DNA from 3 places in the Photobacterium sp. NCIMB 13483 genome. Region 2 is predicted to be linked to each of the others. Evidence: riboswitches for the same ligand, from Rfam matches in the RefSeq annotation. Region 2 holds a riboswitch; each other region holds the start of a gene.
What was found. Region 2 has a riboswitch for lysine ahead of C9I86_RS16345 (Na+/H+ antiporter NhaC family protein). Riboswitches for the same ligand answer to the same signal wherever they lie in the genome.

Region 1 (8,144 bases), on a different contig from region 2:
AATCTTGAGCAACGTGATTTAGTCAACTTGGTAAAACAAGTAACCAAACCGTTATTAGGTATCTGTTTAGGAATGCAGCTACTTGGCAAAGAATCACAAGAACACGGTCAAAATGGCAACGACATTATTCCCTGTTTAGCTTTGTGTGATGCGTCAGTTGAGAAAATCCAAGCAGAGGGGTTACCACTTCCGCATATGGGTTGGAATACCATTACACCACAAGATAATCACCCGCTATTTAAAGATATTCCAGCGGGAAGCTATTTTTATTTCGTTCATAGCTATGCCATGCCAGTGTTTGACAATACCGCACAGCAAGGTGGCAAAACCATCGCCAGTGCGCAATATGGCCAAAGCTTTACAGCTGCAGTGCAAAGCGGTAATTACTATGGGGTGCAGTTTCACCCAGAACGCTCAAGTAAAGCTGGCGCGCAACTGATAAAGAACTTCTTAGAACTATAAAAAATCAGCAATAACCATACAAAGGACATGTGATGATTATTCCCGCATTAGACTTAATCGATGGACAAGTTGTGCGTCTATTTCAAGGCGATTACGGACAAGTGACTGAATATAATGTGAACCCAACAGAACAATTTGCCGTTTATCACCAAGCGGGGGCTAACTGGCTGCACTTGGTTGATTTAACTGGTGCTAAAAATACTCAAGCACGCCAACTGACGCTTATTCGTCAATTACTGGCAAGTACGCCAGCTAATATTCAAATTGGTGGCGGAGTACGCTGCGAACAAGATGTCAGTGATTTACTCCATGCTGGCGCACAACGGGTAGTTATTGGCTCAACTGCCGTTAAACAACCAGAAAGGGTTAAAGGTTGGATCGAAAAATACGGTACAGAGCATATTGTATTAGCCCTTGATATTAATATTGATAACAACGGCAACCGTATTGTAGCGGTATCAGGCTGGCAAGAAGACTCAGGTGTCACCATTGAAACGCTACTTGAAGACTTTCTAAAAGTAGGATTAAAACACGTCTTGTGTACTGATATTTCACGCGATGGCACACTCACAGGTTCAAACGTCGAATTGTATGTTGATTTATGCCGTCAATATCCACAAGTCCAATTTCAATCATCGGGCGGCATTGGCTCACTTGATGATATTACAGCATTAAAAGGTTCAGGCGTGGCTGGCGTCATTGTGGGTCGAGCTCTGCTTGACGGTAAATTTAGCGCTGAACAAGCGTTTACGTGTTGGAATAGCTAAGGAGAACACATGTTAGCTAAACGTATTATTCCTTGTTTAGATGTCCGTGATGGTCAGGTTGTAAAAGGCGTCCAATTTCGTAATCACGAAATCATTGGCGACATCGTACCACTGGCAAAACGTTACGCTGAAGAAGGTGCAGATGAACTGGTTTTCTATGATATTACCGCCTCAAGCGATGGCCGAGTCGTTGATAAAAGCTGGGTATCTCGCGTTGCAGAAGTGATTGATATTCCATTCTGTGTCGCAGGTGGCATCAAATCAGCTGAAGACGCAAGCCGTATTCTTCAATTTGGTGCCGATAAAGTTTCTATCAATTCACCAGCATTGGCTGATCCGTCATTAATCACCACACTAGCGAATAAGTTCGGTGTGCAATGTATTGTTGTCGGTATTGATTCCTATTTTGATGCTGAAACGGGTCAATATCAGGTCTATCAATTTACGGGAGATGAAAGCCGTACCAAAGCCACTCAATGGCAAACACGTGATTGGGTTGAAGAAGTCCAACGTCGTGGCGCAGGTGAAATCGTATTAAATATGATGAACCAAGACGGCGTGCGTAACGGTTACGACTTAGATCAACTCAATATGGTACGCAGTGTCTGTAACGTGCCTTTAATTGCTTCTGGTGGCGCGGGTGAAATGTCACACTTTCATGATGCATTTCAACTCGCCAATGTTGATGGCGCACTGGCGGCATCAGTATTTCATAAACAAATCATTAATATTGGTGAGTTAAAGCACTATCTAAAACAACAACAGCTGGAGATTCGACTATGAGTTTAACAACATCTATTGATTGGGAAAAAGTAGCCGGATTGATCCCTGCTATTATTCAAGATAACAACAGTGGCCAAGTATTAATGCTGGGCTACATGAATGATGAAGCGTTAGCTAAAACATTAGCCACTAAACAAGTCACTTTTTGGTCACGCACTAAAAATCGCTTATGGACCAAAGGGGAAACATCAGGCAACGTATTACACCTAAAAAGTATTCAGCTCGATTGCGATCAAGATACGTTATTAATTCAAGTCGATCCAATTGGCCCAACTTGTCATTTAAACACCACTAGTTGTTTTGGTAATGATGACACGACTAATACTCAACCGGCACTGGTGTTCCTTCATCAACTTGAACAAGTACTGGCTGATCGTAAAGGTGCAGATCCCGACTCATCTTACACCGCGAGCCTCTATAACCGTGGTACCAAACGTATATCGCAGAAAGTGGGCGAAGAAGGGGTTGAAGTCGCGCTTGCGGCAACGTCGGGTGATAAAGCGGAATTAGTCTGTGAATCAGCTGATCTTATTTACCACTTATTGGTTCTATTACAAGATCAGAATCTTGCTCTGGAAGATGTCATCAATAAACTTAAACAACGTCACCAACAATAATGAGTAATCGTCATTAATATGCAATACGTAATAATCTCATAAATCATACAATAAGATTCAAACAACACCTGTTATTCTGATGTTACTTATTTTATTACGCAACGAAATTGTTATTGCCGCATAAAAAAAGGAAGCTATGCTTCCTTTTTTATTCATTTAAATGCGTATTATCGCCCCAGTGCTTCTTTATAATGCGCGCGGCACACTGAGAGGTAAAGATCATTACCACCAATCTCAACCTGATTACCATCAGCAATAGCATTACCCGCTTCATCTTGACGAATAACCATATTTGCTTTACGACCACAGTGACAAATTGTTTTTAGCTCAACTAATTTATCAGCCCAAGATAATAAATAACGACTACCTTCAAATAACTCGCCAAGAAAATCAGTACGTAATCCATAACATAACACTGGAATATCTAATTTATCGACAACTTCAGTTAATTGATAAACTTGCTCTTTGGTTAAAAATTGGCATTCATCAATTAGCACACAATCAATTTTTCCTGCATTCGAAAAGTTGATTAATATCTGGTACAAATCATCTTTTGAATTAAATAATTCAGCATCTTCTTGTAAACCAATGCGAGAGCTAACTTTACCTTTACCAAAACGATCATCAATCGCCGCCGTAAAAATAATTGGCGTCATGCCGCGCTCACGGTAGTTAAATGATGATTGTAATAATGTGGTCGATTTCCCAGCGTTCATTGCTGAGTAATAGAAATACATCTGGGCCATTAGCTTTCCTAGTCATACGAATTACATTTAAAAATCGCGCAGATGCTACATAAAATTACTGGTAATGGAAAGTACCTAGGTCAACAACTGTTATTGTTACTATAAAAAAACCAGTTGATCATCATCAACTGGTTCAATTTACGCCCATTGGGTTATTTTAATAACGTTTACTATTAACGCAATGCCGCCCCTTTTAATGGTCGGCTCGACAACCATGATAAAAGGAAACACATTAATATAAATGCAACAGTTGCCACTAAAAATGCTAATGCTAATGAATCTGTAATCCCTAAGGTTAAGAATCCAATCGCAGAAATAACGGCCACAGATAATGCATAAGGTAATTGGGTCGCTACATGATCTATATGATGACAACGAGCACCTGTCGATGACAATATCGTCGTATCAGATATTGGAGAACAGTGATCACCAAACACCGAACCTGCAAGCACACTCGCAAGCATAGGTAACATTAAACTAATTTCAGTCGCCCCAGCGAGATCACCAGCAATAGGTAACATTATGCCAAATGTTCCCCATGAGGTGCCGGTTGAGAATGCCATAATGCCTGATAATAAAAACAGGATCATTGGTAGTAATGCTGGATTAATATTACCTTGAACAAGGGTAGATAAATATTGTCCCGTTTTCATATCACCAATAACGCCACCAATACTCCATGCAAACAATAGAATTAAAATTGCACCAAACATTGATTTTGCGCCAACCCAAAGCGTGTTACTGATCTCTTTTGCTGCAATACGTTGACGAAACACAGGAATAATCGCGGCAATTAAACCAAAGCTACCACCAAGACATAATGCTTGGCCAACATTGGTATTTTCAAAAGCGCCTAATAATGAAAATGGCTTACCTTCTGTAACAAGAACTTGATAGCCCGTAAATACCATAAAAAAGAACGTAGCAATAATAAGAATAATAATTGGCCACACTAAATCACCAACTCGTCCTTGCAAACTCTCTTTGATATCGAGCTCTTCTGTTAAGTCTTTCGCCTGATCATCAACATCACCGCCGACATCAGTTCCACGACCATGACAAGCCGCTCTTTCATGTTTTCTCATGGGTCCAATATCCCACTGGAACCATGACACCACAAACACCATTGCTAATGCAAAAATAGCATAAAAATTCATTGGAGCTAACGTCATAAAGGCACTTAATGGCGTATATTCAGTAACGCCGTGAGTCACTAATATTCCGCCGATAAGCGTAATAATGTAAGCTCCCCAACTTGATGCTGGCATTAATACACACATAGGTGCTGCCGTTGAATCAAGAATATAAGCAAGCTTTGAACGTGAAACTTGAAAACGATCAGTTACAGGACGGGCAATAGAACCAACCGCAAGGCTATTAAAATAGTCGTCGACAAAAATGAATACCCCTAAAAAAGCGGCCAAAAGTTTTGCCCCACGTTTGGTTTTAATTTTTGTCTGTGCCCACTCAGCAAAAGCACGAGTCCCCCCAGACAAAGTTAATAACGCAGTGGTCATCCCGAGCAATATTAAAAACAGCACAATACTCATATTCCAAGTATTTATGCCATCCTCTGCAATGAATAACCCTTTGATTGATGTAACAAGATAGGACGCTGTATTAGCGAAAGAAAAATCATTAAGAAATAATGCTCCAAGCACAACACCTGTACCTAAAGACAATAGAACTCTACGCGTAAGAATCGCCAAGCCAAGCGCGACTAATGGCGGAATAATGGATGTTAAGGAGTGGGAATAATCTATCAAAGTTTATAATCTCTACGACAACCAATTCTGGTTAGAAGATCTACTGCTAGATATAACCATGATGGCATATTAAATTGAGTATATAGAAAGAAGGTTAGCCTTCCCAGCCTCTACAGTAGCGCTCCATAGTTATATCTTTATCTACTATGGCAGTATTACACTTATTCAATGTAACCCCAGTAAGAGTATTTGATATATGCTTCTTACTTCGGCATTGACCCCTTTCACTAATAGTCATAGGTATCACCCTCATATTAGTTACTAATAAACAATGCACCTCTACCCTTATCATTAAAGATGTAATGAAACATTCTACGTAAACGATTCAACTTTGCAACACTGTAAGTTAAAATTATTAACAATAGATATCACAAATGGATTAGCAACAACTATAAAGGTTCAGCAATAACGAAGCGGTATACCATTTTTAATTTTATTATCATTTAACATATAAAGAGCAACAACAATAACTAAAACTGTTTGGCTCATATTTATACTTTTAATGAAGAAATATTTTATAAATAGTGTCATATACCGAACATAACTATTTTTTAAATAAAGAAATGATTAAAATGTTTTACACGTAATGTATAAAAGTATTACTATTGCAAAAAATGTTTTAATGCTGCTATTATTATTTACAGTTAATTAAAAATAACAGGAAATATAAAATGTCTGATGCAATGAAAGCGCTTTTAAACCTTCGAAGCCTACGCGCACTTTCGCGCGAATATACACTAGAGCAACTTGAAGAAGCGTTAGATAAACTAACAACAGTTGTTACTGAACGTTCAGAAGCTGAAGCTGAAGAACAAGCTAAAGAAAATGAGCGTAATGAAAAACTAGCTCAATATCGTGAAATGCTATTAGCCGACGGTATTGACCCAGAAGAATTACTAGCAAGTTTAGCAAAAGCACCAAAAACTAAACGTGCAACTCGTCCAGCTAAATATAAATTCATCGATGAAAATGGCGATGAAAAGACATGGACAGGCCAAGGCCGTACGCCTAGCGCGCTAAAGAAAGCATTAGATGATGGTCAATCTCTTGATGAGTTTGAAATCTAATCTAAGATTTTAAATAAAGAAGCCTAACTTGTTTAGGCTTTTTTTATATCTGCTATCAATATTACGATTATTATTTCGCTTATAAATATCGCTAGCAAGAATAAAACAATATATATTAGTGACAATCATAAATAACAAAAAAGCCAGACATTAATGCCTAGCTTTTTTATCACTCATTAAACTTGTATACAGATCTAATAATAACTGTGTTATTGAATACGATCAGCTAATGCACTTACTGCTAAAGCAAAATAATGCGAACGATTCCATTTAAGTAATGTTCGATAGTTTTCATATATTAGATAGGACTTACCTTCACCGCCATCAGGCTGAATTAACCATGCTTGAATATCAGCAGCAGGTAATGCACCATGACTGCTATTCATCACACCTAATTTTTTCCATTCTGCCAGTGTCTTTCCTTTTTCTGTTTCCGTACCTTCATAACTCTCAGCTAATACTTGTGACAACTTAACTGGACGTCCCCACGTATATTCACTATTCCAGCCAGAAAGTTTTAAATAATTAGCCGCTGAGGCAAAAACATCCGCTTTTGTATTCCAAATATCCGCTTTACCGTCGCCGTTACCATCAACAGCATAAGTAAGATAAGAGGTTGGCATAAATTGGCACTGACCCATCGCACCAGCCCAAGATCCCTTCATATCATCAATCGTAATATGACCATCTTGTAATATTTCTAATGCAGCCATGACTTGTTTACGAAATAGAGCTTCACGACGACCGTCATAAGCCAATGTTGCTAATGCTTCAACAACATTGTAATTACCTTGAATCTTGCCAAAATTACTTTCTACGCCCCATAAAGCGACAATAAACCGCGGTTGAACACCATATTGTTTACCAATACGTTCTAACGCTTCTTTATTTTGTTGATAGAGACGATTCGCTTGCTTTACTTTCCAGTCAGGCACTGCACGAGTAATATATTGCTCTAATAACAGTTTCTTTTCAGGTTGATTATTATCAGCTTTAACAGCATGCGCTGTATATTTAATACCGTTAAATGCGGCACCGATTATCGGTTCAGAAATACCTTTTTCACGCGCTTCTACTTTTAATTTATCCACATAGGCATCAAATCCTTCTTCATTAGCAAATGCAGAAGAGGACATTCCAACCCCAAGGGCAACAAAAATCGATATCAAACGCTTATACATAATAGCCTTATTTTATTATTTAGCGGCTTTATCAGCCTTATATTGTTCTAATAAATTAGTCACTGGTGGTGGTACCTGTAAATAAAAACCGACAGTACCCAATGCTTCTTTTACTTTCTCAACATCAGCCAGTGCCAACGTTCTACCTTCTAGCTTGATTACCATAACAAATTGAGGTTTGCCAAAGGTCGACATTAATTGTGCGGGCACGTCCGCAAAATCATCTTTTTTATTAATGTAGAGATAAGTATTGTCTTTTTTTAAACTTTTGTAGATTGAACACAACATATAATTAGCCTATTTCATTTATGCGCCATACATTTCAGCACAAGATTACGAGCAATCATTCACTATTGACTCAGTTTTAAGTTAATTGTGTGAGAAGTTTGTCTGAAAAACCAACGTCAGCGCAAGGATAGCTTGCCCCTAACCGCGAGTAAATATACCATGCTAGTACCTTTGTGATAATGAACTAAATGGTTAATTTAAAATCTTAGCCATAATATACCTATGACCAAGATAGCTGAACTAAAAGGGAGCTCGTTCACGCTCTCTGCTCTTCATTTAGTTGATAATGACATTAGTAAAGTAACTAATCAGCTAAAAGACAAAGTTGAACTTGCACCAAATTTTTTCGCTTCTGCACCCGTTGTTATTGATATCTCACAAGTTGATACAGATATTAATTTTGAACAACTAAAAGCGGGAGTGATCGATGCAGGTATGATCCCTGTCGGTATTGGTGGTTGTAAAAA
Region 2 (8,144 bases):
GCGAGATTTAGCTATTTAAGCTAATGTAAAAAAATATTTATTAGTTCACTGTTTTTACTGGTAATTAATGGTTTTTTGTTATTAATATAGGGCTGTTTTTAGACATTAATAGAGTAATAATTGATGCATGTTGCAAAAAAACAATTCGATGGCGAAGTCTTTTCCCATCAAGATTTAAGTGAAGCAACCTTTGAACAATGTCAGTTTTTTCGCTGTGATTTTTCACGTGCAAATTTAACCGATGCTTGTTTTATTGATTGTAGCTTTATTGAAGCAGGAGAGACTGACGGTTGCAGTTTTGCTTATACGAAATTAAAAGATGCCAGTTTTAAAGGTTGTAATTTAGCGATGGCAAATTTTCGTAACGCACAATGCTTTGGTATTGAATTGCACCAATGTAATCTTAAAGGTGCTGATTTCCATTATGCGTCTTTTGCTAATTACATTACGCATAATTCTTTCTTTTGTTCGGCATTTATTTCTGGATGTGATTTGAGCTATGCCAACTTAGAAAGTGTGATGCTTGAAAAATGTGAGCTATTTGAAAACCGTTGGCGTGGCGCTAATTTAATCGGCGTGTCATTTAAAGGTTCTGATTTAAGCCGTGGTGAATTTTCAAGTGAGCAATGGCAACAAGCGATATTTAATGAAGCTAACCTATGCCATGTTGATCTTGATAATGTTGATGTTCGCCGAGTGTCTTTGGAAGGGGCTCAAATTTGTGATTGGCAACAAGAGCAACTATTAGGTAATTTAGGTATCGTTGTTTTATAAATAGTTATGCTAATCAATGATCGCCACAGGAATACGGGATATGCCTGTGGCAGCATTGATTAATGGTTACCATTCACCAATGTTAGCTTGTGAAACCCACGGTTCAGCAGGGGATAACGGCTCACCTTTTTGCAGTAATTCAATTGAAATACCATCAGGCGAACGGACAAAAGCCATATGACCATCACGGGGTGGGCGATTAATCGTCACGCCGCTGTCTTGTAAGTGTTGGCATAATTGATAAATATCATCAACACGAAATGCAAGATGACCAAAATTACGGCCGCCAGTATAGGCTTCAGCATCCCAATTGTAGGTTAATTCTAATAATGGCGATTGTGTTTGAGCCGCCGTTTGTACTTGAGTGGGTGCGGCTAAAAATACTAATGTAAAACGCCCACGTTCACTTTCTTTTCTATTTGTTTCAACTAACCCTAATTTATTGCAGTAAAAGTCCAGTGAGGCATCTAAATCACTGACACGTACCATAGTGTGTAAATATTCCATTACTTCTCCTGATCAAAAAAATCCCCGCGGTTTAGTGCTATAGAATAAATCAAATAAGCACGAAAACGAACGGGGATTATCGTTAATAGCGGTTGTTGTTAATGAGTTTGCGTCGCTACAACGAGTTGTTGTTTCTTATCTTGGCGCACATGGTAGACACAACAACCGATGAACCAGACTGAACTTACTGCAATACCGATAATGGTTGAGCCTGTTATACCCATTGCAAGGTAGCCAAGGAAAGCACCGAAAGCGACAGTTAATGCGTAAGGTAACTGCGTCATAACGTGATCCATGTGATGACTGCCTGCACCTGTTGCTGACAAAATACTGGTGCTTGAAATCGGTGAACTGTGATCACCAAAGACAGAACCTGCTAATACTGCTGATAGCATAGGCATTAATAAGTTAACATCACTTGCAATCGCCATATCACCTGCCAATGGCAGCATGATACCAAATGTACCCCAACTAGTGCCGGTCGCAAAAGACATACCACATGAAAGTAAGAACACTAATGCAGGCAGTAACTCAACAGGTAGGCCATATTTTGTTAATGATGCTAAGTATTGGCCAGTTTCCATATCGCTGACAACAGTACCAATTGTCCATGCAAATAACAGAATGATAATTGCTGGCATCATCGCTTGAACACCTTGAGGTGCAGCTGTTAACCATGTCTTTAGTGGCAACTTTAAGCGCAGTGCTAACACAATGGATACTACAAGACTACATAATGCGGCATACACTAATGATGAACCTACATCTGTATGCTCGATTGAGCCAATTAAGCTAAATGCCAGACCTTTAGCGGCTAAAACTTCTGCGCCACTGATGATCATAAACACAACGCTAGAAACAGTCAGAGTAAGAATTGGTAAGACCATATCAATCATGGTGCCATTACCTTCACCTTCTGTGGTGATTTCTAGCCCTTTTGGGTGACCTTTTGATTCATCCCAAAGTTGGCCGTCACGTGCGCGCTCTTCGTGCTTACGCATTGGACCAATATCAAGTTGGAACGTGATAACCACAAGCACCATTAATAAGGTAAACACAGCATATAGATTCATTGGAATCATCTGTACGAATAATGAAATCGGACTCGTTTCAGTAATATCGTTGGTCACCAAAATACCACCAAGGATCGCAATGATATAGGCACCCCATGATGAAATAGGGGTAATAACACATACCGGTGCTGCGGTTGAATCTAACAGGTAAGCTAATTTTGCTCGTGAAATTTGAAAACGGTCAGTTACGGGGCGACAAATAGGTCCAACAGATAAGCTGTGGAAGAAGTCATCAATAAAGAAGGCAAATACCATCATACCCGTTAAGATATTGGCACTGCGACGATCTTTACAGCGACGAACACCCCATTCAGCAAATGCCTTGGTTGCGCCTGTTGCGGTCATTAAGCTAATCAAACCACCGAGTAATAACATAAATAATAACATGTTAACGTTACTGGTGTTGATCGCACCATCAGCCCAAACTAAGCCAAGAATTTGATGTAAAAGATATTGTAGTGCTGCGAGTGGGTTGAAATTATTTAGAAGGATTGATCCTGCAATAATGCCCACGCCTAAAGATAACAATACGCGGCGGGTAGTAATTGCAAGAATAACTGCCAGTAGTGCGGGAACTACTGATAATAATGAATCAGAATATTGAACTAAATTCATGGATCTCTTAAACACCTATAATAAGGTGGAGATCTACCGAAAGGATAGAGAAACAGATTTCTTTAGAAATAATACTTCTTATCCCTTAGGGTAGCGCTCCATAGACAACATAACTATGGCAGTTCTGTACTTATTAAATACAGAACCAGCGATTATTGATGACTCAATAATTACTTCGGCGCTGACTCCTTTCTTCGGCTCTCATTGGGGATCTCCCTCCAACCGAATACTTTTAGGCAGCGCGCCTCTACTCAAAGGATTAGTCTTGACTATACCTAGATATTTCTCACAAGCAATAAAAAATAATGCTAAATTGTGTAATAGGTTTAAAATACAGCAGCTCAGCTAACTGATTATAGTTTCAATCAGTTAGCACATGCTTATTTCGTTATTGTTGCATATTGTTTCGTTATTCAGGATTGTCGTTCATCGGTTGGGTCATATTATGAATATTGCCTGCAAATCCTGCTTTGATAAGATCTTGACGAATTTTAGTTACCTCTTTTTCTGCCACAGGGATATTTCTTCCCCCTAATTTTTGACGTACAAATGTAATTAATTGAGCCAAATCAGCATCATTTAAAACGGTGTTAAAACTACTCATTGGCATAAAATCTATTTCTTGTTCTAAGAAGTTTGGCATTAAGCCTCGAATAGTAACGGCAATGGTGTCATACGGATCTTTATGCATGATGATGCCATTATTAAGCAGTGCTGGTGCAATACCTTCGCGACCTTTACCATCTGGGCCATGACAAGCACCACAGGTTTGAATATACAGCCCATATAATTGTTGATCTTTAGTTTGTTGATCGGCAGGACCTTCAGCTAAATTAGGATTCTGAATATTTATTTGTGCTGGTGTTAAATCACCAAAGCCTGGTGGTGTAATTTGACCAACCGATTTATCTACTACGTTATATTTGTCGCCTGTAATAAGGTATTCCGCAATAGCACTGACATCTTCACGGGTTAAATAGCGGGTACTGTTTTTTACCACTTCCGCCATACCACCAAATGCGGTGCCTTTTTCGGAATGGCCTGTTTTAAGAAAATCAGTCAGTGAATTTACATCCCAGCGATCTTGATAAAGCTCGGTTGCGGTAATATCAGGTGCCATCCAACCATCAATTAAATTACCTTGAAAGAGCTTATCGGCAATTAACGCTTGAGCAATATTTCGTGGTGTGTGGCACTCAGAACAGTGACCTAAGCTCATGGTTAAATATTTACCTCGACGCCAAGTTTCAGTGCTGTTGGCTGGATATTGTAATGGGTCGGTATCAAGAAATGCGATATTCCAACCTAATAAGCCTAAGCGAATATTACTTGGAAACATCATTTGGTTATCTAAATTACGAGTATTCACATAATCGAGTGATTGCATGTATACCCACAATGCTTTGGTATCAGCATCAGTGATGTATTGATAAGAAGAGTAGGGCATTGCAGGATAAAGATAGCCGTGCTTGCCTTTACCTTTATGCAGAGCATCATAAAACTCAGTATATGTGTAATCACCAATTCCAAATTCAGGGTGCGATGAAATATTAGTGGAATACAATGTACCAAATGGAGTAACAAAACCTAATCCGCCACCAAATAATTCGCCACCTTCACCAGTATGACAAGCAACGCAGTCTCCAGCGTAAGCGAGATATTGTCCTTGAGTAATTTGCTCTTTGTTTAATTGGGCAATTTCGGTTTTACGAACAGTATTTTGATGACGTAGATAGGCGCCTAATGCTTGAATTTCAGCATCAGAAAGTTGCTGGGCAAAGGCTGGCATAACATTATTAAGACCATTGTTTATGGTATGCGTAATGCCCTCAATACTGCCATTATGTAACCAGATATTATCGGTTAAATTGGGTGCACCTAGTAATTGATTGCCTTTTGCATCACTACCGTGACAACTGGTACAGTTTTTATTAAAGACAGTTTTACCTTGCTGTAATGCAAAACTTGATGCTGAAAGAATACGATCAGCTTGTAACGAGGCAATATAAGTGGCGACATGATTGATATCTTCAGCAGATAGAAGAGTTTTCCAACCCGCCATAACACCATTACGGCCTTGAGTAATGGAGTGATAAATATCTTTATCTGTACCGCCATAAAGCCACACATCATCAGTTAAGTTAGGAAAGTGGGTTTGACCTTCCGCTTCACTCAAATGACAAGCGGCACAATGGGTTTGAAACAGGGCTTTACCCGTGGTTACTATGGTATCGTCTTGGCTCAATTGCAGATATGAACTGTCGCTGAGTTTTGCTTGTATGATTTGTGCTTCTAAATCAGTCGCATGAGGCTGAGTAGCTTCACTGGTTGATTTCCATGCCATTAAGCCTTGCCAGTTACCAAGTCCAGGGTAAAGCACTAAAAATATAGCAGCGAATAGAAATGCAATGCCATAAGAGAACAATAATAACTTAGGAACAGCAGCATCGTTTTCTTGAATGTTATCAAAACTATCAACTGTTTTATCTTTATCTGCAGTATGATTTTTTCGCCAATAATACACCACGACGATGAGCATAAAAATTAAAAACAGTAAGGTCAATAATGTAACCCAATTGCTCCAGAAAGTGTTCATTGCTGTACTCCCTGCTCGTGTCCTAGACTTTGTAAATAAGCAATCAGTGCCTCAGCTTTGGTATGACCTTTAACGGCAAGGCGTGCTTGTTGTATTTCTTTATCATTATAAGGCACACCTAATATGCGTAATGCTTTGAGTTTTGCTTCTGCATCTTCTCCATCTAGCACCTGTTCAAATAACCAAGGATAGGCGGGCATGATAGAGGTGGGTACAACATCACGTGGATTATTTAGGTGTATAGCATGCCATTGATCAGAGTATTTGCGTCCAAGATTGGTGAGATCAGGGCCGGTACGTTTAGATCCCCATAAATTAGGAAATTCATAAATGTCATCGCTTTCTCGGCTATAGCGGCCATAACGTTTTATTTCTGCATCTAAGGGGCGCACCATCATAGTATGGCAAGTATGACAGCCCTCACTGATGTAGACATCTCGGCCTTCGACTTCTAATGCTGTCAGTGGTTTAGCACTGGATTCTGCAATTAGTTTGTCTTGATAAAAGAATGCGGGTAGCACCCAAACAAGAAAAGAAATACTGGCAACAATGACGGTGGAAATAATTAAGATAAACACCGATTGTGTGAAATCTTTATTAAGCATGTTCATTGATCTCCTCAGTTGAGGATGGGGTTGTTAATGGCTGTTTTAGGGTGCGATAAAGGTTATATATCATTAGTACTAACCCAAATACAAAGCTGACACCACCGATGAAACGCGCCAACATCCATGGTGAGGAAAAGTTCATTGCATCTACAAAACTATAAGTTAAGCTGCCATTTGGCTCTTGTTGTAACCACATATAACCTTGACCAATGCCAGCGATCCACAATGCTACTGCGTAAATAAGAATTCCTATATGTGCAAACCAAAAATGCCATTTAACTAAGCGATTCGACCATAATTGCTGGTGGCCCCAAAGGCGGGGAATAAAATAATAAAAAACCGCAATGGCAGACATGCCCACCCAACCTAGAGCCGCAGAATGCACATGACCGATGATCCAGTCAGTGTTGTGCGCAATCATATTAAACCAACGAATAGCCAGTAATGGGCCTTCAAATGTGGCAAGGGCATAATAGATAATGGCGGAGAAAAAGAACCACATAATGTAATCATGCTTGAGCTTAGGTTTGTTACTGAGTAAGGTCATAATGCTATTAAATGCACCACCCCAAGAGGGGAGCCATAAAATAAGTGACATTACGATCCCAAGATTTTGTAGCCAATCAGGAACAGAAGAATAAATAAGATGGTGTGTACCGGCCCATGTATAAAATCCAACTAGGCCCCAAAAGTGAATAATAGACAAACGGTAAGAGTAGATTGGGCGGTCGGATATTTTAGGAATGAAGTAGTAGTTCATTCCAATAATACCAGCGGTCAGAAGGAAGCCAACGGCATTATGCCCCCACCACCATTGTACGATTGCATCTTCAGCGCCAGAATAAATTGAATATGATTTCCAGAAGGTTACGGGCAATTCAAGATTATTGACGATAAAAATCATCGCAATAACTAAAATAAAAGCGCCATAAAACCAGTTGGCGACAAATATATGTGCCACGGTTCTTTTGGCGATGGTGCCAAAAAATAAAATGGCATACAGAACCCAAACAACTGCAATTAAAATATCAATTGGCCATTCAAGTTCGGCATATTCTTTTGAGGTAGTAAAACCAAGTGGTAGCGTAATAACAGCAAGGATTAATATAAGTTGCCAACCATAGTAAACAAACCAAGACAGGCAGTGGTTAAATAATGGCACTTTACAGGTTCGTTGAACGATATAAAGCGAAGTACCCATTAAAATATTCACCACAAAACCAAAAATAACCCCGTTGGTATGTAATGGTCGTAGGCGACCGAATTGAAAATACTCTGAGTTTAAATTGAGCGCGGGCCAATAAAGTTGTCCTGCAAGAATAACGCCTATCGTCATGGCTATTAGTCCCCAGATAACACTAGTAACCATGAAGTATTTAACAACTTTATAATTGTATTGAATATCCATTCTTAAAACCTTTGACTGTGTTATTTGTCAAAAAACAATTTGTTAAATTAATCGCGCTATGTTGCTATTGATATATGGTTACTAATTATTATCGTTTGTAGATTTTGATTTAACGTGATTAAAATAATACGCAATATCTAGCATATCTTGTTCACTTAATACGTCAGCCTGTGCATGCATAAGAATGGCTAACCCGTCATTACGTTGACGTAATTTATAGGCTTTCAATGCTGCGACAAAATACGCTTGTTTTTGGCCTTGAAGATTAGGGTAGGTATCAATGGTAGAAATGCCATCAACACCATGACACGTCATACATACCACTGATTTTTCTTTGCCTTGCAAGTACTGTGTTTCCGTATTGGATTCTGTGGCTGTAACGGCTATCGAGCAAAGGAAGGTGCAAGTTGTGAATATGAATCTAACGAATGAATGTTGTGTCATAGTCGATACTCTATTTTATCATTATGATCGTGTATTAACGGTGGCGTAATTAAATCTTGTTATTTAAAGATAGAGTAAAAGGTGCTTTTTTGAGGAGGAGATCGTGTGATTTTTCGAGC
Region 3 (8,144 bases), on a different contig from region 2:
CCGTTTTATCACTCACTTGCCCATTGGATCATGTTTATTATTTTGATCTTCTGGGTCGATAATCTCACCACCAAATACCATCGCTATCAAACTCAATATGTACTTGCTCTTAAAGTCAGTGCCATCACAATACCGATAATGGTAACCAGTTTTATGATCACCACCTTATATTCAGGATGGTTACTGACTAAGTTTGAAACAACACGTCCAGTTGATATCAATTATTTAGTCAAAGTGAATAATCCATGGGCATGGCAAGATCGCTTTGAGTGGGATTTACACCACACTCAATTACAAGTTGGAATCGCCACCAATAAACCCCAATTGGTGACAGATTATATTATTTGGGCTAATCAAAAAGCCCTCACTTGGCCACGACCAGCGTTATATCAGAACTTAGTATTAGCATATAACGATCAAGGTAACACTGCTCAAGCTGAGCAAGTGGCGGCAGAAGCACAACAACTATTTCCAAGCCTCACACAACTTAGCGCCGCAACAACCACAACGTCATCAGCAAAGTAACCATGACGAACAACCATCAATGGCGAACGCTATCGCTATTGATGGTTCATCACTACTTTATTTCAATGTGCTTTCAAGGGCTTTAAGGCACAAAGCGACATTTTCACTGCGCGCAGCATAACCCATCAATCCAATCCGCCATGCTTTACCTGCAAGCGAGCCTAATCCTGCACCAATTTCTAAATTATAACGCTCTAATAAAGTCGATCTTACCGCGGCATCATCGACGCCTTCTGGAATATAAACCGTATTAAGCTGAGGTAGCCTATATTCCTCTGCAACCACAAATTCAATCCCTAGCGCTTCAAGTCCAGCTTTCAATTCAAGATGCGTCCGTTGATGTCGTTGCCAAGCTTGCTCTAACCCTTCGTTATGTAACAACACTAAAGCTTCATGTAGAGCGTATAAACTATTAACAGGCGCAGTATGGTGATAACTACGTTTACCTTCACCACTCCAATACCCCAGCACTAAACTTTGATCTAAAAACCAACTTTGCACTGCTGTTTTACGTTGCTGAATTTTATTTATAGCTTGCTCGGAAAACGTCAGTGGCGATAATCCAGGTACACAAGATAAACACTTCTGACTACCAGAATAAACCGCATCAAGTTGCCACTCATCCACCAGCAACGGTACGCCACCTAAAGATGTTACGGCATCAACAATGGTTAAACAGCCATACTTTCGTGCAATTTCAGCCAAGGTTTTTGCATCAGATAATGCGCCAGTTGACGTTTCTGCATGTACAAAAGCAACAATTTTAATATCAGGATCGGTCTGTAATGCTTGTTCAACCAAAGCAGGAGATACAGGCTCGCCCCATGCATTATCAACCATAATGGCTATACCGCCACAGCGTTCAACGTTCTCTCGCATACGATCGCCAAATACACCATTACGGCAAACTAATACCTTATCTCCCGCCTCAACCAAATTAACAAAACAGGCTTCCATACCCGCACTACCTGGCGCTGACACCGCAATCGTAAACGTATTTTTCGTTTGAAATGCATATTGTAGTAGCTGCTTAAGCTCATCCATCATTTTAATAAATAGCGGATCAAGGTGACCAATTGTCGGTCGGCTTAGTGCTTGTAATACTTGTGGATAGATATCAGAGGGCCCCGGTCCCATAAGTGTTCTTTGAGGCGGTATAAAACTGGTGATAGGCATAGATTCAACTCCATTAAATCATGATTATTATCAATAGGGTGATGGAAAGATTAATCGTTATTACAGAGTATTAGAGCAATGCCAAAGCTGCAAGTAACGACCTGAGATCCTGTTAGTTATACCTACTTTTTGTTAACTATCGAGAAATTATCATTTAACAATTGACAACTAAGGGCGATTTCCTATTCAATAACAACAGTGATTATTCACGACAGAAGAGGTGCGTTACCTAGGTAGCAAAATTGAAGGGCCCAACCCTAAATCAATTTTGTGAGGGAGAGTAACGCCGAGATATCACCTGTTTGGGGCAGATGATATCGGCTATGAGAGTTGAATCTCTCAGGCTGTCATCTAAGTCAGGTTGACTATGATGGGGAGCTTCTGGGTAGCCGCACCAGCGTTACTGCCTATTACCTCCTCGACAATGGACGTCGGGAATTCTTCCGAAGCAAAAGTCTACTTTGCAGTATTTACGATATAAGGGAGAACACCGTAATGAGCATGCTTTCGACCGCAACAACCAACCCAGTGATTGTGGCCAAATTTGGTGGCACCAGTGTCGCCAACTATGCCGCAATGTGTCGCAGTGCCAATATAGTTATTGCCAATCCACACACCAAAATAGTGTTAATAAGTGCTTGCTCAGGCGTGACCAATTTACTGGTCGCCTTAGCCAAGGGGATTAGTGATATCACTTTACGCCAACAACATTTACAGCAATTAACCACGACTCACCAACAGATACTGGATCAACTTCAGCATCCACACGCAGTGAGTGGTGCTATTTACACACTATTAGATGATATAGCCTCTGCCTCTGCGCAGGCAGCAATAGCATCATCATCACAACTTACTGACAAATTAGTCAGTCATGGCGAGCTATTATCAACCCATCTTTTTAATCAAATTTTAGTCGAAATGAATGCTGCTGCGATACGATTTGATATTCGTGATGTCATGCGTACTGATACCCAATTTGGTAAAGCATTACCGCAACCCGAACTTATTCGCCAATTAGCTCAACAACATTTAGTGCCACTTATCGATACTCAGATTGTGGTTTCACAAGGCTTTATTGGCCGTGATGAGCTTGGCAATACCACCACACTAGGGCGAGGTGGCAGTGATTATAGTGCAGCATTAATTGCAGAAGCCGTTGATGCGACCACGCTAGAGATCTGGACCGATGTTCCGGGAATGTACACTACCGATCCTCGCATTACAGCTGCAGCGAAACCGATCAAAGAAATCAGCTTTAGTGAAGCCTCTGAAATGGCCAATTTTGGTGCTAAGATCCTCCATCCATCAACACTGGTTCCAGCCATTCGCCACCAAATTCCAGTATTTATTGGTTCATCAACAGCGCCGCAACAAGGTGGAACATGGATCAGAAAAACCGTGAATCAAGCGCCACTCTTTAGAGCACTAGCATTGCGTGGAAATCAGACTATGGTGACACTCACCAGTCTTAATATGTTTCAAGCTTATGGCTTTTTAGCCGAAGTGTTTCGTATTTTGGCAGAACATAAAATCTCGGTCGATTTAATAACCACCTCAGAAGTCAGTGTCTCGTTAACGCTCGATCAAACCGATACTGGCGGTGGTGCCCCAACATTACCTTCCGCTGCCGTTGAACAATTAAATCAATTGTGCCGTGTTGATATTGAACAGGGATTATCGTTAGTGGCGTTGATTGGTAATCATATGAGTGACAGTAAAGGCTCAGCCAAGCATATCTTTGGCGCACTTGATGCGTATAATTTACGCCTTATTTGTTATGGTGCTAGCCCGCATAATCTGTGCTTTTTAGTCCATGAAGCCGATGCTAAATCAGTCATAACAACCCTGCACCAACAACTTTTAGAATAATCACTATCAGAACAAATAAGAAAAAAGATAAAAAAAAGGCGCAATGTTTGCGCCTTTTTTATTTTAACCTAATGATTATTTTACAAATTAGGCCCTAACCACTTTTCAGCTTCGATCAAATCCCAACCTTTGCGATCAGCATAACTTGCTAACTGATCATGCTGGATCTGTGCGACAGCAAAGTAGCGCGCATCTGGGTGTGAGAAATACCAACCAGATACTGCAGCCCCCGGCCACATGGCATAACTTTCGGTCAACACCATGCCAGTATTGGCTTCTGCATCCAATAACTGCCAAATCGCCCCTTTTTCGGTATGTTCAGGACAGGCGGCATACCCAGGAGCTGGACGAATACCTTGGTACTTTTCACGAATTAAATCGTCATTATTAAGATCTTCATCAGCGGCATAACCCCAGATTTGTTTACGTACCATTTGATGCATACACTCAGCAAACGCTTCTGCAAGTCGATCCGCCACCGCCTGAATCATGATCGCATTATAATCGTCACCTTGCGCTTTAAACTGATCAGCAATATCGTATTCACCAATCCCACCCGTCACTGCAAAAGCACCAATCCAATCGGCTTTGCCGCTTTCTTTTGGGGCAATATAATCAGATAAACAATAATTTGGCCCTTTGGGCTTCTTGGTTTGTTGGCGTAAACCATGCAATATCGTTAGTACTTCAGTACGAGTATCATCGGTATATACTTCAATATCATCACCAATATTATTGGCAGGAAATAACCCACACACGCCATTAGCTTTGATCATGCCTGTACGTTCAATGTCATCAAGGATCTTATTAGCGTCGTTAAATAACTTGGTTGCTTCAACCCCAACAACTTCATGGCGTAAAATGGTTGGATATTTACCACTCAATGACCAAGTCATAAAAAAGGGTGTCCAATCGATATATTGGCGTAATTTAGCCACCGGGAAATCGGTAAAAGTATGCACACCCGCTTGTTTTGGTTGCGGCGGCGTATAATTTTCCCAATCAAGCATTACCGCATTTGCACGCGCTTGATCTAAGGTGATTGGAGGCGTTCGTGGCTTTTTACGTGCATGCTGTTCACGTACAACATCATATTCAGCAGCTAGGCGCTCAACAAATGCTGGCTTCTGGTGCTCTGATAATAATGCCGAACAGACACCAACAGCGCGTGAGGCATTAGAGACATACACCACCGGTTGTTGATAATTTTGTTCAATCTTCACTGCAGTATGCGCTTTTGAAGTGGTGGCACCACCTATCAATAATGGCACCTCAAACCCACGTCGCTGCATTTCTTTGGCAACATGTACCATCTCATCAAGTGATGGCGTAATCAAACCACTCAGTCCAATAATATCAACGTTTTGTTCTTGGGCGACCTGCAATATTTTATCGCATGATACCATCACACCTAAATCAATAATTTCATAGTTATTGCATTGAAGTACGACTCCAACAATGTTCTTACCTATATCGTGAACATCGCCTTTTACTGTGGCTAATAAAATTTTACCGTTGGTATATCCCGCTTGTTTTTCGGCGTTGATATAAGGTTCTAAATAGGCAACAGCTTGTTTCATAACGCGAGCGGATTTAACCACTTGAGGCAAGAACATCTTGCCTTCACCAAACAAGTCTCCGACGACATTCATACCCGCCATTAGTGGACCTTCAATCACTTCTAATGGCTTGCTTGCATTGGCTCGCGCAAGTTCAGTGTCTTCAACAATAAACTCAGTAATGCCTTTAACCAGCGCATGTTCTAAGCGCTTTTCAACTGGCCAGCTACGCCATTCTTGCTGAGTCCGATCTTCTTCAATCGCACCGCTATCACGATAATTAGCGGCAATATCAAGCAAGCGATCGGTACTATCATCACGCCGATTAAGTACCACGTCTTCAACGGCATTACGTAATTCATCAGACAGATCATCATAAATAGCTAACTGACCTGCATTAACGATCCCCATATCCATGCCATTTTTAAAACAATAATATAAAAACACCGCATGGATAGCTTCTCGAACCGGATTATTGCCTCTAAATGAGAACGAGACATTAGACACTCCACCCGAAACCATCGCGTGAGGTAACGTTCGTTTAATATCAGCAACAGCCTCAATAAAATCGACCGCATAGTTATTGTGTTCTTCTATACCTGTCGCAACCGCAAAGATATTGGGATCGAAAATAATATCTTCCGGTGGAAATCCCACTTCATCGACAAGAATATGATAAGCATTAGTACAAATTTCAATTTTACGCTCACGTGTATCAGCTTGGCCTTCTTCATCAAAAGCCATCACAATCACTGCGGCACCATAACGACGTAGCAACTTAGCTTGAGCTATAAAATTCTCTTTACCTTCTTTGAGTGAGATAGAATTAACTATTGGTTTGCCCTGAACACATTTCAGTCCAGCTTCAATGATCTCCCACTTTGATGAATCAACCATAATTGGCACTTTAGCGATCTCAGGCTCAGTCGCACACAAATTAAGGAAGCGCACCATTGCCGCTTGCGCATCCAACATGCCTTCATCCATGTTGATATCAATGATTTGAGCACCAGCTTCAACTTGCTGCCGAGCAACCTCTAGCGCTTCATCATAAAGTTCATCTTTAATTAAGCGTTTAAAACGTGCAGAGCCAGTAACATTGGTTCGCTCACCAACGTTAACAAATAAACTTTCAGCCTCAATGGTCAGCGGTTCTAATCCCGATAACCGACAGGCAATTTTAATCTCAGGTAATACGCGAGGTTTAATATTTTTAGTCACTTGGTACATCTGCCGAATATGCTCCGGTGTCGTACCACAGCAGCCGCCAACCAAGTTTAAAAAACCTTGCTGAGCCCACTCTTTAATATGCTCAGCCATTTCATCAGCTTCAAGATCATATTCACCAAACGCATTAGGCAACCCTGCATTAGGATGAGCGGAAACAGCACACTCTGAAATACGGGATAACTCAGCCACATATTGACGTAACTCATCAGGACCGAGGGCGCAATTTAAGCCAAAGGAAATCGGCTTTACATGGCGCAAAGAATTATAAAAAGCTTCAGTAGTTTGACCTGAAAGCGTACGTCCAGAGGCATCAGTGATGGTTCCTGAAATCATCACCGGAAGCTCATAACCAAGATCGTCAAAAACCCCAGTGACCGCAAAAGCACAGGCTTTAGCATTCAAAGTATCAAAAATAGTTTCAATCAAAATAATATCAACACCACCTTTGATTAACGCGTGGGTCGATTCACGATAGGCAATCACCAACTCATCAAAAGTGACATTACGAAAACCAGGATCATTGACATCAGGGGAAATAGAACAAGTACGGTTCGTTGGCCCTAAAACACCCGCCACAAATCGGGGTTTATTCGGCGTTTGTGCTGTCCACTCATCCGCCGCCTCACGGGCAAGGGTTGCCGCCGCAAAATTAATTTCGGCGCTAAAGCTTTCCATATCATAATCAGCCATCGCAATGGTGGTCGCGTTAAAGGTGTTGGTTTCTAAAATATCAGCGCCAGCCTCTAAATATTCCAGATGAATATCTTTAATTAGCTGTGGTTGGGTTAACACCAATAGATCATTATTGCCTTTAAGATCCGCATGCCAATCATTAAAACGTTGGCCTCGGTAATCTTGCTCGTCAAGCTTATAACTTTGAATCATGGTGCCCATACCGCCATCGATGATCAAAATCTGCTGTTCAAGTCGCTTATGCAGTACATCCTTGTCTTTTAACACTACATTATATCCTTATAATCCATTACAGCTTGATAACATCCTATCACAATTCAAATAGGAATCTAGACGTCTAAACATGTACAATGGCAAAATAAGTTAATTAACGGTAGCCATTACTAACTGATGGTTTTACTATCACAAACAATTAAATCTACTCAATAATTTAATCTAGAGGTTTTGCATGTCGGTTTACAACACCCTCTGCTTCCTAGCTGCAGCAGCCATGCTGATAGCTTTTATAAACAGTAAGATAGGTAAGATGCAAACCACCATCGCCATTACGGCTGGTTCACTTATCTTATCGCTACTTATCATTTTTGCAGGTCATAATGGCTGGTTTCATCTTGAAGATATTGCTTCAACCCAAATGGGAAAAATCAACTTTGAAGACTTTCTGTTAAAAGGGATTTTAGGATTTTTGCTCTTTGCAGGTGGGCTTGGTATTAAATTGCCACACCTCAAAGAGCAAAAATGGGAAATCACAACTTTAGCATTAGGCTCTACTCTATTTTCAACCTTTTTTATTGGCTTTAGTTTGTGGGGTATTTGTCAGTTACTGGGGATCCAACTCGATCTTATTTACTGCTTACTGTTTGGTTCTTTGATCTCACCAACCGATCCGATTGCTGTACTTGCTATCGTTAAAAAAATGAATGCTCCTCGACGAATTTCGACCCAAATCGAAGGTGAATCATTATTTAATGATGGGTTTGGTTTAGTTATCTTTGTGACGCTATTTACCATCGCCTTTGGCAATCAAAGTCCAACTGTCTTAAGCGTCAGCCAATTATTCATACAAGAAGCAATTGGCGGCATTATTTATGG

Region 1: it holds a riboswitch for lysine, as region 2 does, so the genes downstream of both, C9I86_RS00960 (Na+/H+ antiporter NhaC family protein) here and C9I86_RS16345 (Na+/H+ antiporter NhaC family protein) in region 2, are expected to answer to the same signal.
Region 3: it holds a riboswitch for lysine, as region 2 does, so the genes downstream of both, lysC (lysine-sensitive aspartokinase 3) here and C9I86_RS16345 (Na+/H+ antiporter NhaC family protein) in region 2, are expected to answer to the same signal.

Annotation. Positions count from the first base shown of each region.
Region 1 covers NZ_PYLV01000001.1:198,483-206,626, reverse strand. Annotated here, with positions in the region: gene hisH (imidazole glycerol phosphate synthase subunit HisH) at 1-462, shown strand, start outside; gene hisA (1-(5-phosphoribosyl)-5-[(5-phosphoribosylamino)methylideneamino]imidazole-4-carboxamide isomerase) at 495-1,229, shown strand; gene hisF (imidazole glycerol phosphate synthase subunit HisF) at 1,239-2,012, shown strand; gene hisIE (bifunctional phosphoribosyl-AMP cyclohydrolase/phosphoribosyl-ATP diphosphatase HisIE) at 2,009-2,629, shown strand; gene C9I86_RS00965 (thymidine kinase) at 2,797-3,375, opposite strand; gene C9I86_RS00960 (Na+/H+ antiporter NhaC family protein) at 3,549-5,141, opposite strand; lysine riboswitch at 5,250-5,431, opposite strand; gene C9I86_RS00955 (H-NS family nucleoid-associated regulatory protein) at 5,813-6,208, shown strand; gene C9I86_RS00950 (lytic transglycosylase domain-containing protein) at 6,418-7,389, opposite strand; gene C9I86_RS00945 (YcgL domain-containing protein) at 7,405-7,677, opposite strand; gene minC (septum site-determining protein MinC) at 7,900-8,144, shown strand, end outside.
Region 2 covers NZ_PYLV01000025.1:4,114-12,257, reverse strand. Annotated here, with positions in the region: gene C9I86_RS16355 (Qnr family pentapeptide repeat protein) at 124-774, shown strand; gene C9I86_RS16350 (VOC family protein) at 841-1,281, opposite strand; gene C9I86_RS16345 (Na+/H+ antiporter NhaC family protein) at 1,380-2,969, opposite strand; lysine riboswitch at 3,053-3,227, opposite strand; gene ccoP (cytochrome-c oxidase, cbb3-type subunit III) at 3,379-5,565, opposite strand; gene ccoO (cytochrome-c oxidase, cbb3-type subunit II) at 5,562-6,170, opposite strand; gene ccoN (cytochrome-c oxidase, cbb3-type subunit I) at 6,163-7,581, opposite strand; gene C9I86_RS16325 (cytochrome c) at 7,663-7,926, opposite strand.
Region 3 covers NZ_PYLV01000027.1:54,304-62,447, forward strand. Annotated here, with positions in the region: gene C9I86_RS17150 (PglL family O-oligosaccharyltransferase) at 1-525, shown strand, start outside; gene C9I86_RS17155 (alanine--glyoxylate aminotransferase family protein) at 583-1,701, opposite strand; lysine riboswitch at 1,909-2,090, shown strand; gene lysC (lysine-sensitive aspartokinase 3) at 2,203-3,570, shown strand; gene metH (methionine synthase) at 3,651-7,319, opposite strand; gene C9I86_RS17170 (sodium:proton antiporter) at 7,501-8,144, shown strand, end outside.